Regions from separate parts of the Sphingomonas sp. PP-CC-3A-396 genome, predicted to be linked through region 1. Evidence: predicted binding sites of a transcription regulator. Region 1 holds the regulator's gene; the other holds the start of a gene.
The links. The regulator LexA, encoded in region 1, represses DNA repair genes until DNA is damaged. The targets are predictions, from matches to a motif close to GTTCCNCNCTTGTTCT.
Positions count from the first base shown of each region.

Region 2: a site for LexA is predicted at 1,253-1,268, ahead of rmuC (DNA recombination protein RmuC). Genes of this name have one in related genera too.

Region 1 is NZ_SLYF01000004.1:120,498-128,067, reverse strand. It holds gene C8J40_RS08965 (ComEC/Rec2 family competence protein) at 1-133, shown strand, start outside; gene C8J40_RS08960 (VOC family protein) at 261-659, opposite strand; partial or broken gene C8J40_RS08955 (ComEC/Rec2 family competence protein) at 806-2,050, shown strand; gene lexA (transcriptional repressor LexA) at 2,711-3,382, opposite strand; gene C8J40_RS08945 (molybdopterin molybdotransferase MoeA) at 3,451-4,632, opposite strand; gene C8J40_RS08940 (energy transducer TonB) at 5,188-5,883, shown strand; gene moaC (cyclic pyranopterin monophosphate synthase MoaC) at 5,975-6,442, opposite strand; gene trpC (indole-3-glycerol phosphate synthase TrpC) at 6,439-7,215, opposite strand; gene trpD (anthranilate phosphoribosyltransferase) at 7,217-7,570, opposite strand, start outside.
Region 2 is NZ_SLYF01000007.1:166,401-173,970, forward strand. It holds gene recR (recombination mediator RecR) at 1-460, shown strand, start outside; gene def (peptide deformylase) at 507-1,031, shown strand; gene rmuC (DNA recombination protein RmuC) at 1,505-2,956, shown strand; gene rplI (50S ribosomal protein L9) at 3,380-3,976, opposite strand; gene rpsR (30S ribosomal protein S18) at 3,988-4,212, opposite strand; gene rpsF (30S ribosomal protein S6) at 4,215-4,649, opposite strand; gene C8J40_RS14835 (RcnB family protein) at 4,822-5,178, opposite strand; gene fabD (ACP S-malonyltransferase) at 5,378-6,337, shown strand; gene C8J40_RS14845 (GxxExxY protein) at 6,365-6,784, shown strand; gene fabG (3-oxoacyl-[acyl-carrier-protein] reductase) at 6,796-7,536, shown strand.

The DNA.
Region 1 (7,570 bases):
GACGATGCTGATCGTGTTGCGTCTGCTGGCGCTAAGCCCTTGGCTGGCGTTGCACGCGCGCTTGCCTCTGATCGCTGCGCTGGCGGGAGCGGCGGCGGCAATCGGCTATACGTTGCTGACCCGTGCGTTATAGGAGTCAAACCCTTATTTTTGGCAGATTTGCGCGGCCACTGAATGTCCGGGATTGGAGGAAAGCGGGTCTTCGCGGGATCGCATGATCGGGGTCCGCTATCGACAGAAGCGGACCCGTATCGAACGAATCAGGCAGGAAAATGAATTCCGCACAATTTGTTGCCGTCGGGGTCACGAAAATAGGCCAGCTCGATGGTGCCCATGGAGGCAGTTTCGCGCGGTCCCGGCGGAGCTTCTATCGAGGACCCGCCAGCGGCAACGGCGGTATCGTGAAGCTGCTTCACCTGTTCGGGCGAGTCGCAGGAAAAGGCAACGGTGCTGCCGTTAGCGACGCTTGCCGGTTCGTCGTTGATCGGCTGGCTGACGATGAAGTTGGTTCCGTTACCATTGTTGTAGATCAGACGGGTATGGCCGCTGTCGGCGATGTTCCGCGTTCCTTCGCCTGCACCCAGGGTGGCGAGCACCGTGTCGTAGAAGCGCTTTGACCGTTCGATGTCATTCGATCCGACCATGGTGTGAAAAAGCACAGACACTCTCCTGAAGGCTGATCGACTTTCGATCGCTATTAGCAGTCTCACCTAACTGGCGCGTAACCCGCAGTCACCCCGGCCCGTGGAATGTCCGCAAGTGGGCGTCAGCGGACGTTCGAGAAAATCGCGCGGCAGTAGGCTACGGCTACAACGCCCTGACCGGAAGCCAGGTTCCGACGATTCGGTCGTGCGTGGCCGCGCTGCTCGTGCTGGCAGCTCTCGCGATGGGGCGTGAGGCGATGACCTTGCGCCTCGTCGCGGCGGGGGCGGCGTGCGTCATGCTCGTGCTGCCCGAATCGGCGGCGGGACCGAGCTTCCAGCTTTCGTTTGCGGCAATCACCGCAATCATGGCGCTGCACGAGCACCCTTCGGTTCGCACGTTTTTCGGGCCCCACGACGAGGGCCGACCGCGCCGCCTCGCTCGCGGGGTAGCATCGCTGCTTATCACCGGGCTGCTCGTGGAGTTCGCGCTGATGCCGATCGCGGTATATCATTTTCACAAGGCCGGGCTGTACGGCGCGTTCGCCAACATCATTGCGATCCCGCTGACGACGTTCGTGGTAATGCCGTTGGAAGCGCTGGCGTTGCTGCTGGACGCCGGCGGGCTGGGTGCACCGATATGGTGGTTGGTCCAGCGCTCGCTCGATGCGCTGTTGTGGCTCGCGCATATCGTTGCCAGCGCGCCAGGATCGGTGCGGTCCTTGCCCGCTATGCCGACGGCGGCGTTCGCGTTGATGATCGTCGGTGGCATCTGGATCGCCTTGTGGCGAACGCGGTGGCGGCGGCTCGGGCTGGTACCACTGGCGATCGGCGCGGTCTGGGCGTTGACGACGCCCGCGCCGGATGTTCTCGTGACCGGCGACGGGCGCCATGTCGCGGTGCGGACGGCGGCGGGGCTTGCGATGCTGCGCGATCGGGCCGGCGACTATACGCGCGACATGCTTGCAGAGAATGGTGGCGTGGATGGCGAGCCGCTGCTGCTGGCGGACCAACCCGATGCGCGGTGCAGCCGCGATCTTTGCGTTACCGATATCGGCGCGCGGGGACGGATGTGGCGCATCCTGGCGACCCGCAGCGACTATATGGTGCCGATTGCTGAGTTCATTACCGCTTGTCACGGCGCCGATGTTGTCGTCAGCGAACGCGGTCTGCCGAAGCGGTGCGTACCGCGGTGGCTGAAACTGGATCGTCGTGTACTCCGGCGTACGGGCGGCGTCGCGCTGACCTTGGGAAGCGGGACGGTCGTGACCATCCTGAACGCAGGCGATCGTCACCCCTGGCGCGATCCGCCTCTCCTCGAACGCACCGCGTACGCGTTCAGGCCGCGCCATGATCGGTTTCACGGTACTGTATCGGCGTTTCGCGCCGGCCAAGGCCGTCAAAAATAGAACTGTTCACGCGAAGGCGCAAAGGCGCGAAGGTGATGCCGCTTGGGAGGCCTTAAACCTCCATGAACGATAAGCCGACGTCAGTTTTTTGCCGCCAGCGAAAGCCGGTAGGCGCTGATCCAGGCACCATATCTTCGCGCCTTTGCGCCTTCGCGTGAACAAGATCTTTCGTTTTCCCGTGCGGTCACAGCGAGACGAACTGGTTCACGCGGAGACGCGGAGAAGGTTGTTGTATGACGGGGTGGCTCGGGCTGGGGACTGTTTAGTCTTCCTTCCGAAGACGTTTGGAGGTGCTTCGTTTTCCCTAAGCGCAACCCCTCCGCGTCTCCACGTGAACCAATTCTTCGGCCGCGCTGGAGATTGAGGACGAGATGTTCGCGCAGAGGCGCAGAGACGCAGAGATTGGGCATTCGAGTCGAGAACGCGACTATGCATCAGAGCGTGAGAGGGGCTTCCGGACGCTTGGGGGCCGGTTGGGCGTGTCGAAAAACTAGTCGCTTTTCGACACGCCCAGTACATCTCGCTTAACTTGCTTAAGAGATCCGGCCGCTGTTGTCGGCCGGAGAAGCGACTTGGCTTAAGGCTAGGCTGTCGCTTTTCCTGAGCAACCAAAAACCGAGACCGACCTGCGTCGTGATGACGCAGGTCGGTCCCGGCAGTTCAGTCGTAGCGGCGGAGGATGCCGGAGAGTTTGCCTTGGACGCGGACTTGGGCGGGGGCGTAGCGTTGGGGATCGTAGGCTCGGTTTGCAGGGTCGAGACGGACCATGGCGCCTTCGCGGCGGAAGTATTTCAGGGTGGCTTCGCTGTCTTCGATCAGGGCGACGACGATCTCGCCGTCTCGGGCGGTCTCGGTGCGGCGAATCAGGGCGTAGTCGCCGTCTAGGATACCGGCCTCGACCATGGAGTCGCCGGAGACTTCGAGCGCATAGTGTTCACCCGAACCCAGCAGTGCGGCGGGGACGGCCAGCATCGTGCTGCCTTCGAACGCTTCGATCGGGACGCCGGCGGCGATGCGGCCGTGGAGGGGGATCTCGACGACGTCGTTCGCTGGCTGTGGCGCGGTAGCGGGCGCGGGCTTTACGTTCGACGCCTTTGATGGCGCCTTTTTCTCGGCACGCTCGGGCATGCGAAGCACTTCGAGTGCGCGCGCACGGTTCGGCAGGCGGCGGATGAAGTTGCGCTCCTCGAGCGCGCTGATCAGACGGTGGACGCCCGACTTCGACTTGAGGTCGAGGGCGTCCTTCATCTCCTCGAACGACGGCGAGACGCCGGTTTCGTTGAGGCGATCGTTGATGAAGCAGACGAGTTCGTGCTGCTTGCGCGTGAGCATGGCGGTTCTCCGTCCGGAACAGACTGGGAACTTCTATGGAACATAATTAACGCCGTCAAGCGTCCGTATCACGCGATCACGAGGATTTCCGCCGATTCGCCTCTCTTTGCAACCGGAGCGTTGCCGGGGCGGACGATGAGGCAGGTCGAGCGGGCCAGCGTTAGCAGCATTGAGCTGTCCTGGATCGTCGAGGCATAGGCTTTGCCGTCGCGCAGCTCGGCGCGGAGATAGTCGGTGCGGGCGTTGTTGGCGGGGAGGTCTTCGCCGAGCAGCGCGTGGGTCGACTGGGGGAGCGGATCGCGTGCGCCGGCCATGTGCGCGACGACGGGCTTCACGAACAGCGTCGCGGTGACGAACGCGGAGACCGGGTTGCCGGGGAGGCCGAGGACCATCATCTCGCCGATCCGGCCGGCCATCATCGGCTTGCCGGGGCGCAGCGCGATCCGCCAGAAGTCGATGGTGCCGCCGGCGGCTTCGATCGCGGGGCGGACGAGGTCGTGGTCGCCGACCGACGCGCCGCCGGTGGTGACGAGCAGGTCGGCCTCGACGCTCGCGAAGGCTTCGCGGAGGATCTCGAGATTGTCGGGCAGAATGCCGAGATCGATGATGTCAACGGGCATGTCGGCGAGCATCGCGGCGAGCATGATGCCGTTCGATTCGGGGAGCGCTACGCCGTCGGTGGTCGAGCCGGGGGGGACGAGTTCGTCGCCGGTGGCGGCGACGGCGACGCGGACGCGACGGTTGACGGTGAGGGTGCCGTGGCCGCCGGTTGCGGCGACGGCGATGCGCGCGGGGCTGAGGCGATCGCCGGCGGCGATCAGGCGGGTGCCGGTGGAGAAATCGAGGCCCTTGCGGCGGGTGTTGCGGCCAAGTGTCGGCGGGCCTTCGCCGGCGAGGATCAGGGTTTCGCCGTCACGCTCGGCTTCTTCCTGGACCATGACGGTGTCGGCGCCTTCGGGCATGGCGGCGCCGGTGAAGATGCGGGTGGCCTCGTTGGAGGCGACATTGCCTGCGAAGGGGCGGCCGGCGGCGCTTTCGCCGATGACTTTCCAGGGGCCTGGGAGGTCTTCGAAGCGGATCGCGTAGCCGTCCATGGCCGAGAGATCCGCCGCGGGTTGCGTCCGGCGGGCGAGGATGTCCTCGGCGGCCCAGCGGCCGGCGGCTTCGCGTAGCGTCACGGTCTCGTGGCCGACGCGAGGGGCCATGGCGAAGAGGCGGGACTGGGCTTCGGCGACGGGGACTAGGGTCATGCGTAAGGCTCTGTTTCTGGGCGGTTCGGAAAAGTGAAGTATAGGAAGTGTAGACGCTGGGAGCGTTTTGGCGGTTTGTTCTTTGGGCGATGTATGGGGAAGCGCGGGGCGTGGGGGTAGGTTCCGTGCTTTGCCATGGGTTTGATATGTAGGACAGGCGTTGTTGGCTAAGCGGGGCGCGGAGAGCTTAGCCGCCATGGCGATGTCTGGGCGGGCAGATATCGAACGTTAGCTACCGCCTTCTTGTTCTCCCGCGAAGGCGGGAGCCCAGGGCTGGGTCCCCGCCTTCGCGGGGAAACATAAATTTGGCGGTTGTCGTGCTTCGCTACTGCGACCTTCCCAACTGGGCCCCGGCCTTCGCCGGGGTGGGGTTTTGATCTGTGTGAGGACTTCCTCGACAGTAACGGCGAGTGTGAGGTCGTCGTTGCTCGCCGTCTCTGAACCTCTGGCCAGCGCGGGTTCATCCTTTGCGGGGCTATGTTTGGGGGAAAGAGACACCAGATCAGCATGATGACACGCAATCAGCCTCGGGCGAGAGACAGGATCGGGGCGGCGGTGGGCGCCGTGCTGTTGCCGGGGGTGCTGGGCTATGCGCTGCTCAACGGGCTGGTGGTGACGATGCCGGCGGTGGTCAGCGATGCGTTGAAGGTGTTCGATGCGGCGCCGCCTCCGCCACCGCCGCCGCCTGAGGAGAAGGTGCGGCCTAGGCCGTCGCCTAGCCGCAAGCCGGAGGGGGCTGCGTCGCCGCCTAATTTGAAGTCGAAGGCTACCGAGGTAGTGGCGCCGCCGCCGGTGGTGCCGGTTGTGGTGCTGCCGCCTGTCGTGGTTGCGGAGAAGGCCGGGGTGGGGGCGCAGGCTACGGCGGGCGCTTCGGATGTGCGCGGGCCGGGGACGGGGAGTGGCGGGATCGGCAATGGCACCGGGAGCGGTGGGTATGGCAATGGCGACGGCGGGGGTGGTGAGGAGACGCCGCCGCGGTGGCGCAAGGGGCGGCTAAAGGATTCGGACTATCCGCGCGAGGCGGCCGAGACGGGGATCCGGGGGCGGGTTTCGGTGCGGTATCTGGTCCAGACCGATGGGCGGGTGTCTCGGTGCCGGGTGACCCGGTCGAGCGGGAGCCGGGAGTTGGATGCGCTTACGTGCCGGTTGATCGAGGAGCGGTTTCGGTATGAGCCTTCGCTCGATGCGGCGGGGCGGCCGGTGGAGTCGACGATCGTGGAGGATCATGAATGGGCTATGGGTGGGGATTGAAGTCCCAGGCTAGGCGCGTTCTGCTTGGCTTGCCCTCACCCTCGCCGCCTTTGGCGTCTATCCCTCTCCCCGTTGGGGGGAGGGTTTTCTTCTACGCGGCCCAGTTGCCGGATTTGCCGCCGGACTTTGCGCGGACGCGGATGTCGGTGAGGACCATCGTCTTGTCGATCGCTTTGGCCATGTCGTAGATCGTCAGGAGCGTGACCGTGGCGGCGGTGAGCGCTTCCATCTCGACGCCGGTCTTGCCTTCGGTCGAGGCGGTGGCGGTGGCGGTTACGCCGGTTTCGTCCACCACGAGGTCGATTTCCACCTTGGTCAGCGGGAGCGGGTGGCAGAGGGGGATCAGGTCGCTCGTGCGCTTGGCGGCCATGATGCCGGCGACGCGCGCGACGGCGAGGACGTCGCCCTTCTTCGCGGTGCCGGCGCCGATCGCTGCGGCGGCTTCGGTGGACATGGTGATGCGGCCTGAGGCGACGGCTTCGCGGGCGGTGACCGCCTTGCCACCAACGTCGACCATTCTTGCCGCGCCGGCTTCGTCGATGTGCGTCAGGCCGGTCATCCGACGAGAGCGCGCGTTGCCGCTTCGACATCGTCCTGGCGCATGAGTGCTTCGCCGATCAGGAAGCAGTGAATGTCGTGCTCGGCCATCGCGTCGAGTTCCGCGCGCGTCGTGAGGCCGCTCTCGGCGACGAAGGTGCAGTCCTTAGGCGCCTTGCCGACGAGGTCGTAGGTGCGCTGGAAATCGACCGAGAAGTCGCGCAGGTCGCGGTTGTTGACGCCGATCAGGCGCGACTTGAGCCGCAGCGCGCGCTCCATCTCGTGTGCGTCGTGGACCTCGACCAGCACGTCCATCCCGCATTCGAGCGCGGAGGCCTCGATCTCGGCCATCTGGATGTCGTCGAGTGCTGCGACGATGATCAGGATGCAGTCGGCGCCGATCGCGCGCGCTTCGGTCGACTGCCACGGGTCGACCATGAAGTCCTTGCGCAGCACGGGGATCGAGACGGCGTCGCGCGCCGCGGTCAGGTAGGCGTCAGAGCCCTGGAACCACTTTTCGTCGGTCAGCACCGAGAGGCAGGCGGCGCCTCCGGCTTCATATGCGCGGGCGTGGGCTACGGGATCGAAGTCGGCGCGGATGAGGCCTTTCGACGGACTCGCTTTCTTGACCTCGGCGACGAGCGCGTAGCCGGTCTTGGCGTCGAGCGCGGCGCGGAAGCCGCGTGGCTTCGACATGCGGGCGATGCCGGCGTCGATATCGGCGAGCGAGGTGGTTGCCTTGCGCGCTGCGACTTCGGCGCGCTTGGTCTCGAGGATACGGTCGAGCATGGTCATGTCAGTAGGCGATCCAGCGGGCGAGCAGCGCGTCGGCGCTGCCGGTGTCGAGGGCGGCGGCGGCCTTGGCCGCGCCGTCGACAAGGTTGGGGACGGTGCCGGCTACCATCAAGGCGGCGGCGGCGTTGAGCAGGACGGCGTCGCGGTAGGCGCCGGTCTCGCCCTTGAGCAGGCGGCGGAGTGCGTCGGCGTTGTGGTGCGCGTCGCCGCCGCGAATGTCGGTGATGGCGTGGCGGGTAAGGCCGGCGTCTTCGGGGGCGACCTTGGCGGGCAGCGCGACGGTGCCGACCGAGGCGACGATGCTGGGGCCGGCGCCCGACAGTTCGTCGAGGCCTTCTTCGCCCGAGACGACCAG
Region 2 (7,570 bases), on a different contig from region 1:
GACCGCGGTCGACGAGCGGCTGGAGAATTGCTCGACCTGCGGCAACGTCGACACCACCAACCCGTGCGCGATCTGCGCCGACCCGCGCCGCGACCAGCGTTCGCTATGCGTGGTCGAGGAAGTCGCCGATCTCTGGGCGCTCGATCGCTCCCGCCTGTTCCCCGGCCGCTTCCACGTCCTCGGCGGCCGCCTGTCCGCACTCGAAGGCATCCGCCCCGAGGATCTCAGCATCGACAGCCTCGTCCGCCGCATCGAAGCCGGCGGCATCGACGAAGTCGTCCTCGCGATGAACGCCACGCTCGAAGGCCAGACCACCGCGCACTACATCGCCGAGCGCATCGAACGCTTCCCCGTCCGCGTCACCCAACTCGCGCACGGCCTGCCCGTCGGCGGCGAACTCGACTATCTCGACGAGGGCACGTTGGCGCAGGCATTGCGCGCCCGGCGTCCAATGGCTTGAGCCAGGTGCTTGACGCACCCGGCACGCGTACCTTAGCGGACGCGCTATGACCGTCATGACCGTTCTCGAAGTCCCCGATCCCCGCCTGCGCCTCGTCGCCGAGCCGGTGGAGACGGTCGACGACTCCACCCGCACGCTCGTCGCCGACATGATCGAGACGATGTACGACTTCAACGGCATCGGCCTCGCCGCGACCCAGGTCGGTGTGCAGAAGCGCGTCCTCGTCATCGATCTCCAGGAGGAGAAGGACGAGGAGGACAAGCCGATCAAGAACCCCAAGGCGTATATCAACGCCGAAATCCTGTCGGTCAGCGACGAGATGTCGACGTACAACGAAGGGTGTCTCTCGATTCCGGAGCAGTATGCCGAGGTGGCGCGCCCTGCGCGGTGCCGCGTGAAGTGGCTCGACGAGACCGGCACAGCGCATGAGGAGGATTTCGACGGCCTGCTGTCGACGTGCATGCAGCACGAGATCGACCATCTCGACGGCGTGCTGTTCATCGACCACATCAGCCGCCTCAAGCGCGACATGGTGCTGAAGAAGCTGGCGAAGCAGCGCAAGCTGGGCTGAGGGCGCGCGCGGTGTCGGTACTGTCTGTGCTCTCTATGCTGAGAGTGTGTGCATAAGAACGCGGCATTAACGCCACACGCAACCACCCCGGCGAAGGCCGGGGCCCAATTGGGGGACAGTGGTGATAGCCCGCAGTCCTCCGTTAACGCGACCTTTCCAATTGGGCCCCGGCCTCCGCCGGGGTGGTGCTATTTGCTAGGCTCGATCTTTTGGTGTTTAGCGTCCCCCTCTAGTTCCCCCGCGAAGGCGGGGGTCCAGGACCACGAACGCCCCCGCCCGTAACCCTGGACTCCCGCCTCCGCGGGAGAACAGAATATTCCGATTGTCCTACATCAATCGTTCGACGTATGTTCTACGCATGACGTCCCTAATCTCCTTCCGAACCCAAGCGCCCGCGCGCCCATCTCACCCCCAGAAGATGCTGCGCCAGCGTCTGCACTTCCTATACTTCACTCCAGTTTCGGCCGCGTAAAATGGCTGAGTTCGCCATTATCGCCGTCCTCGCGCTAGCCGCCGGCATCCTCCTCGGCTGGCTCCTGGCCTCCCGCCGAGCCGCCACCCTAGCCAGCGAACTCGCCGTCGCGCAGACCAAGGTCGCCGACGCCGACCTCATCCGCACCGCGCGCGATGCCGTCGAGCGCGAACGCAACGCCGCGATGCAGGACCTCGCCACCCTCCGCGCGCAGAACGCCGAGCGCGCTACCGACACCGATCGACTCCGCCTCGACCTCGCCACGATCCGCACCGACCGCGACGCCGCCCGCACCGAAATCGCCACGCTCAAAGCCCAAGGCGAGGCGTTCGAAGCGCGCCTGCTCGAACTCCGCGAGGCGAAGGACGTCATGGCCGCGCAGTTCGGCGACGTCGCCAACAAGCTGCTCAGCGATGCGCAGAAGACATTCCTCGAACGCGCCGACGCCCGCTTCCGCCAATCGGAGGAATCCGCCGGCCTCAACCTGAAATCGATGCTCCAGCCGGTAAGCGACCGTCTACAACGCTACGAGGAAGGCGTCGCAAAAGTCGAGGCCGAGCGTCGAGACGCATTTGGCGACCTCAAAGGGCAAATCGAACAGATGCGCCTCGGCCAGGAAAAGGTCTCCACCGAGGCCGCCAAACTCGTAAACTCCCTCCGCAACGCCCCCAAATCCAGAGGCCGCTGGGGCGAGCAACAACTGAAGAACGTCCTGGAAACCTGCGGCCTAAGCGAACACACCGACTTCCAGACCGAAGTCTCGGTCGCGGTAGGCGACGACGGCGCCCGCCTCCGCCCCGACGCGATCATCCGCGTCCCAGGCGGCCGCGCGCTGGTCATTGACGCAAAGGTTTCGCTCAACGCCTACCAGGACGCATTCGGTGCGGTCGACGATGCCGAACGGCTGATCGGTCTCGCGGCGCATGCTGCGTCGATGCGCGCGCACGTCAACGGCCTCGGCAATAAGGCCTATTGGAGCCAGTTCGCGGACACGCCCGACTACGTCATCATGTTCGTCCCCGGCGAGCACTTCCTCTCCGCCGCGCTCGAACACGACCCGACGCTCTGGGACTTCGCCTTCGAAAAGCGCGTGCTGCTGGCCACGCCAACGAACCTGATCGCGATCGCCCGAACTGTCGCGGCGGTCTGGCGCCAGGAAAAACTCGCCAACGAAGCACGCAAGATCGGTGAACTCGGCAAGGAAATGCACGATCGCCTCGCCAAGGTGGCGGACGACCTGCGGAAGGTCGGCGTCGGCCTCAACAGCGCGGTGAAGAACTTCAATGGCTTCACCAATTCGTTCAACGGCCGCCTGATGGTAACCGGCCGCAAGTTCCGCGACCTGAATATCGAGACTGGCGCGCGGGATCTGGAGGACGTGTCCTCGGTCGACGCGCTGGCGCTAGGCGAGGGGCCTGCGCTGATCGAGAAGCCGGAAAACGTCGAAAGCTGACACTGCCAATACTACCACCCCGGCGAAGGCCGGGGCCCAATAGGAAAGGTGGCACTAATGAACCGCAACGCGAACCATCTGCGTCCCCCAATTGGGCCCCGGCCTTCGCCGGGGTGGGATACCGAGAGGAGCGGCAAACTTTTAAATACCGCAGAGTCAATTTCCTAATACCGATCGGTACAAAATTCGTTCACCTCCCGGCAACCTTTCTCCACCCCACGCATTAACCGGATAACACCCCCAAGAGTCACCCCGTCATGAAACACCTAGTCCCGATCCTCTGCGCTCTCATCCCCTTCGCAGCGATGATCGGCGCCTGCGTAACTTGCCCCTAATAATTGTCGCGCAGACACAAAAGAAAAGGCCCGCCCGGATCGCTCCGGGCGGGCCTTTCTGTATCAGCCAAGAAGGGAAGCGAAGGGATCAACCCTGCGCCTCTTCCTCCTGGTCGCGCGGTGCTTCGGCGGTCGCGCCGGGCTCTGCGTTCGGATCGTAATCCTCGACGAAGCCAGCCTCGTCACGCTCGAACATCGACGACATCACGTCGACGCCCGAAGCCTGCATCTCGGCCTCTTCAGGCGAGCGGGCGACGTTGACCTTGACGGCCACCGACACCTCGGGGTGCAGCGATACCTTGACGGTGTAGACACCGATCGCCTTGATCGGCTTGTCGAGCACGATCGCCGACTTGCCGACCTTGTGACCGTCGGCCACCAGCGCATCGACCAGATCGCGAACCGCGACCGAACCGTAGAGCTGACCGGTGTTCGACGCCTGACGGATCAGGGTCACGGTCGCGTCGTTGAAGGTCTTCGCTTCGGTCTCGGCATCGCTGCGACGCGATGCGTTGTCCGATTCGATCTTCGCACGGTTCGACTCGAACACCTTGCGGTTGGCTTCGTTCGAACGAAGCGCCTTCTTGTTGGGAAGCAGGAAGTTACGTGCGTAACCGTCCTTGACCTTCACCACGTCGCCGATAGCACCAAGCTTTTCGACGCGCTCAAGCAGAATGACGTCCATGTGGGCGCTCCTTACTTAACGATGTAGGGCAGCAAGCCCAGATGACGCGCACGCTTGATAGCCTGAGCCAGTTCGCGCTGCTTCTTTGCGGCCACCGAAGTGATACGCGACGGGACGATCTTGCCACGCTCGGACACGAAGCCCTGCAGCAACCGGACGTCCTTATAGTCGATCCGGGGAGCGTCTTTGGCGGAGAACGGGCAGCTCTTGCGGCGGCGGAAGAATGGACGTGCCATGATTATTCAGCTCCCTCTTCGCGGTCACGACGGGGACCACGGTCCGGACGATCGCCACGATCGGGACGGCCCTCACGGCCACCTTCACGGTCGCCACGACGCTCGCGGTCACGATCCTGCTTGCGCATCATCACGGTCGGGCCCTCTTCGAGGGTGTCGACCTTGACCGTCATGTAACGGATGATGTCTTCGTTGATCTGGGTCTGGCGCTCCAGCTCTGCGATCACGCTGCCCGGGGCATCGATCTCGAGCATGACATAGTGCGCCTTGCGGTTCTTGGCGATCTTGTACGCCAGCGAACGCAGGCCCCAGTTCTCGGTCTTTACGACCCGACCTTCGTTGTCGTTCACGATCTTGGTGGCGATTTCCGCCAGTGCGTCCACCTGCGCTTGTGCCAGATCCTGGCGCGCAAGGAACACGTGCTCGTAAAGAGCCATGTCTTGTCCTTCGTCTTGGCCGATCGCTGATACACGCCCCATGCGTGCACCCCTCCGGCTGTCGTCTAGAATGCAAACAGGGGCGAGAGACGCGAATCTCTCACCCCGGTTGCAGAGGGCCTTAGCCGATTATCCGCCAAAGGCAAGGTTGGCGTTGGGTTTACCGGCCCTATTACCGGAACGCGCCGCCACGGACCTGAACCACGTTGCCGCGGCCGTTGATCAGGATCGCGTCGTTGCCCGAGCGGACCCACTGGCTGCCACGCGGCGGGGCGGCGAGGCGATAGTTGCGATACGTCGTGATCACCCGGTAGTTCTGAGCATAGCGGCGATCGAAGCGCTGGCCGGCGCGCCAGTTGCGATACTGGTTCGGGCGAACGACGGTCTTCTTGGTGACGACGGTGCGGCCGTTGTTGTTCTGGCGCACGGTGGTCACTTCGCGGCGCTGCTGTGCCTCGGCCGGGGCTGCGGCGAGCAGCGGGCTGGCGACGAGGGTAGCGGTCAGTGCGCTGAGGATGAACTTCTTCATGGTAATCTCCCGTTTGAAACACGGCGCCGTTGTGCGGCGTCATCCCTAATCTGGGACCGGATTGTCGCAGGCGCTTGTCGCAAGGTCGGCGAAATGGTCGCATATTGTCGCAAGGCCGCGGGGTTCGTTCAGGTTGCAACTCGACGCGCACCTTTATAGGCCCCGCGCTCAAACGAAGACCCAACATAGAGGAGAGGCCATGCGCGCGTTCATCTTCCCCGGCCAGGGGAGCCAGTCTGTCGGCATGGGCAAGGCGCTCGCCGACGCCAGTGCCACCGCCCGCGAGGTCTTCGCCGAAGTCGACGAGGCTCTCGGCCAGCACCTTTTCCGCCTGATGAGCGAAGGGCCGGCGGACAACCTCCTCCTCACCGAGAACGCGCAGCCCGCGATCATGGCGAACGCGATCGCCACCTTGCGCGTCGCCGAAAAGGAAGGCGGCCTCCGCCTCGCCGACAAGGCCGATTACGTCGCCGGCCACAGCCTCGGCGAATATACCGCCTTGTGTGCCGCCGGTGCGCTCGACCTGTCGACCACCGCCCGCCTCCTTAAACTTCGCGGCCGCGCGATGCAGGCGGCGGTTCCGGTGGGCGAGGGCGCAATGGCCGCGCTGCTCGGCACTGATCTCGAAAAGGCGCAGGTCATCGCCGGCGCCGCAGTCGACGCGATCCTTGCGGAGGGCGGCCCCGAACTGATCTGCACCGTCGCCAACGACAACGACCCGTCGCAAGTCGTCATCTCCGGCCACCGCCTCGCCATCGAAAAGGCGATCGCACTGGCCAAGGACCTCGGCGCCAAGCGCGCGGTATTGCTCCCCGTATCCGCCCCCTTCCACTGCCCCTTGATGCAGCCTGCTGCCGAAGCGATGGAAGCCGCCCTCCTGGACGCCGACCTCCGCGCGCCCCTCGTTCCCGTCTTCGCCAACGTAGATGTCACTGCAGTCGCCGACCCAGGCGCAATCCGTCACCTGCTGGTGCAACAGGTAACCGGCATGGTCCGCTGGCGCGAATCGGTGTTGGCGATGCACGCCGCGGGGGTCGAGCACTTCGTCGAATTCGGCGGCAAGGTGCTCAGCCCGATGGTCAAGCGCATCACTCCCAACGCCGAAACGACGAGCGTCATCACCATGGACGACATCGAGGAATTCGTGAAGAAGATGTGATTCACGCGAAGGCGCAAAGGCGCGAAGATGATGGATCTCGAGGCTGCCGCTTCCGACGTCATTGATGTGTCGCTTCGCCTTCACCGGGAGCTTGGGCCTGGATTGCTTGAAAGCGTCTACGAGACTGTCTTGGCGAGCAAGCTCGCCAGTCTGGGATATGAGGTCGAGCGGCAACGCTCTGTCTCGATCGATTTCGAAGGGCTGCATTTCGACGCGGCGTTCCGGATCGACCTCATCGTCGGCAACCAGCTACTGGTTGAAATCAAGTCGGTCGAGCGGCTGAACGCCGCTCATGCAAAGCAACTGCTGACCTATCTGCGACTAACCAAACAGCCCTTGGGGCTACTGATCAACTTCGGAGGCGAAACGCTAAAGGAGGGGCTCCGCCGGATCGTCAACGGCTACACCCCCTTCGCGCCATCGCGCCTTCGCGTGAACAAAATCTGATGGAGACCAAAATGTTCGACCTCACAGGCATGACCGCCCTCGTCACCGGGGCATCCGGCGGGATCGGGTCCGAGATCGCCAAGGCCCTGGCCGCGCAAGGTGCACGCCTAGCCGTGTCCGGGTCCAACGCGGACAAGCTCGAAGCCTTCCGCGCGAGCCTCGGCGGCGACCACGTCGCGCTTCCCTGCAACCTGTCTGACGCCGCCGCCGTCGATGCGCTCGTCCCGCAAGCCGTCGAGGCGCTCGGCGGCAAGCTAGACATCCTCGTCAACAACGCCGGCGTCACCCGCGACAATCTCGCGATGCGGATGAAGGATGACGAGTGGGACAGCGTCATCCGCGTTAATCTCGAAGCCGCGTTCCGCCTCATGCGCGCCGCCGCCAAGCCGATGATGAAGGCACGCTTCGGCCGGATGATCTCGGTCACGTCGATCGTCGGCGTCACCGGCAATCCCGGCCAGGCCAACTACGCCGCATCGAAGGCCGGCCTGATCGGCATGTCGAAATCGATGGCGCAGGAACTCGCCAGCCGCGGCATCACCGTCAACTGCGTCGCGCCCGGCTTCATCACCTCGCCGATGACCGACGCGCTGCCCGAGGCGCAGAAGACCGCGCTCACCACCAAGATTCCCGCCGGTCGCCTCGGCGAAGGCGCAGACATAGGCGCGGCGATCGTGTACCTCGCCAGCCGTGAAGCCGGCTACGTCACGGGACAAACCGTGCACGTGAACGGCGGGATGGCGATGATCTGAACTTGCGCGCTGAACTGCCGCGTTCTAGGTGCGT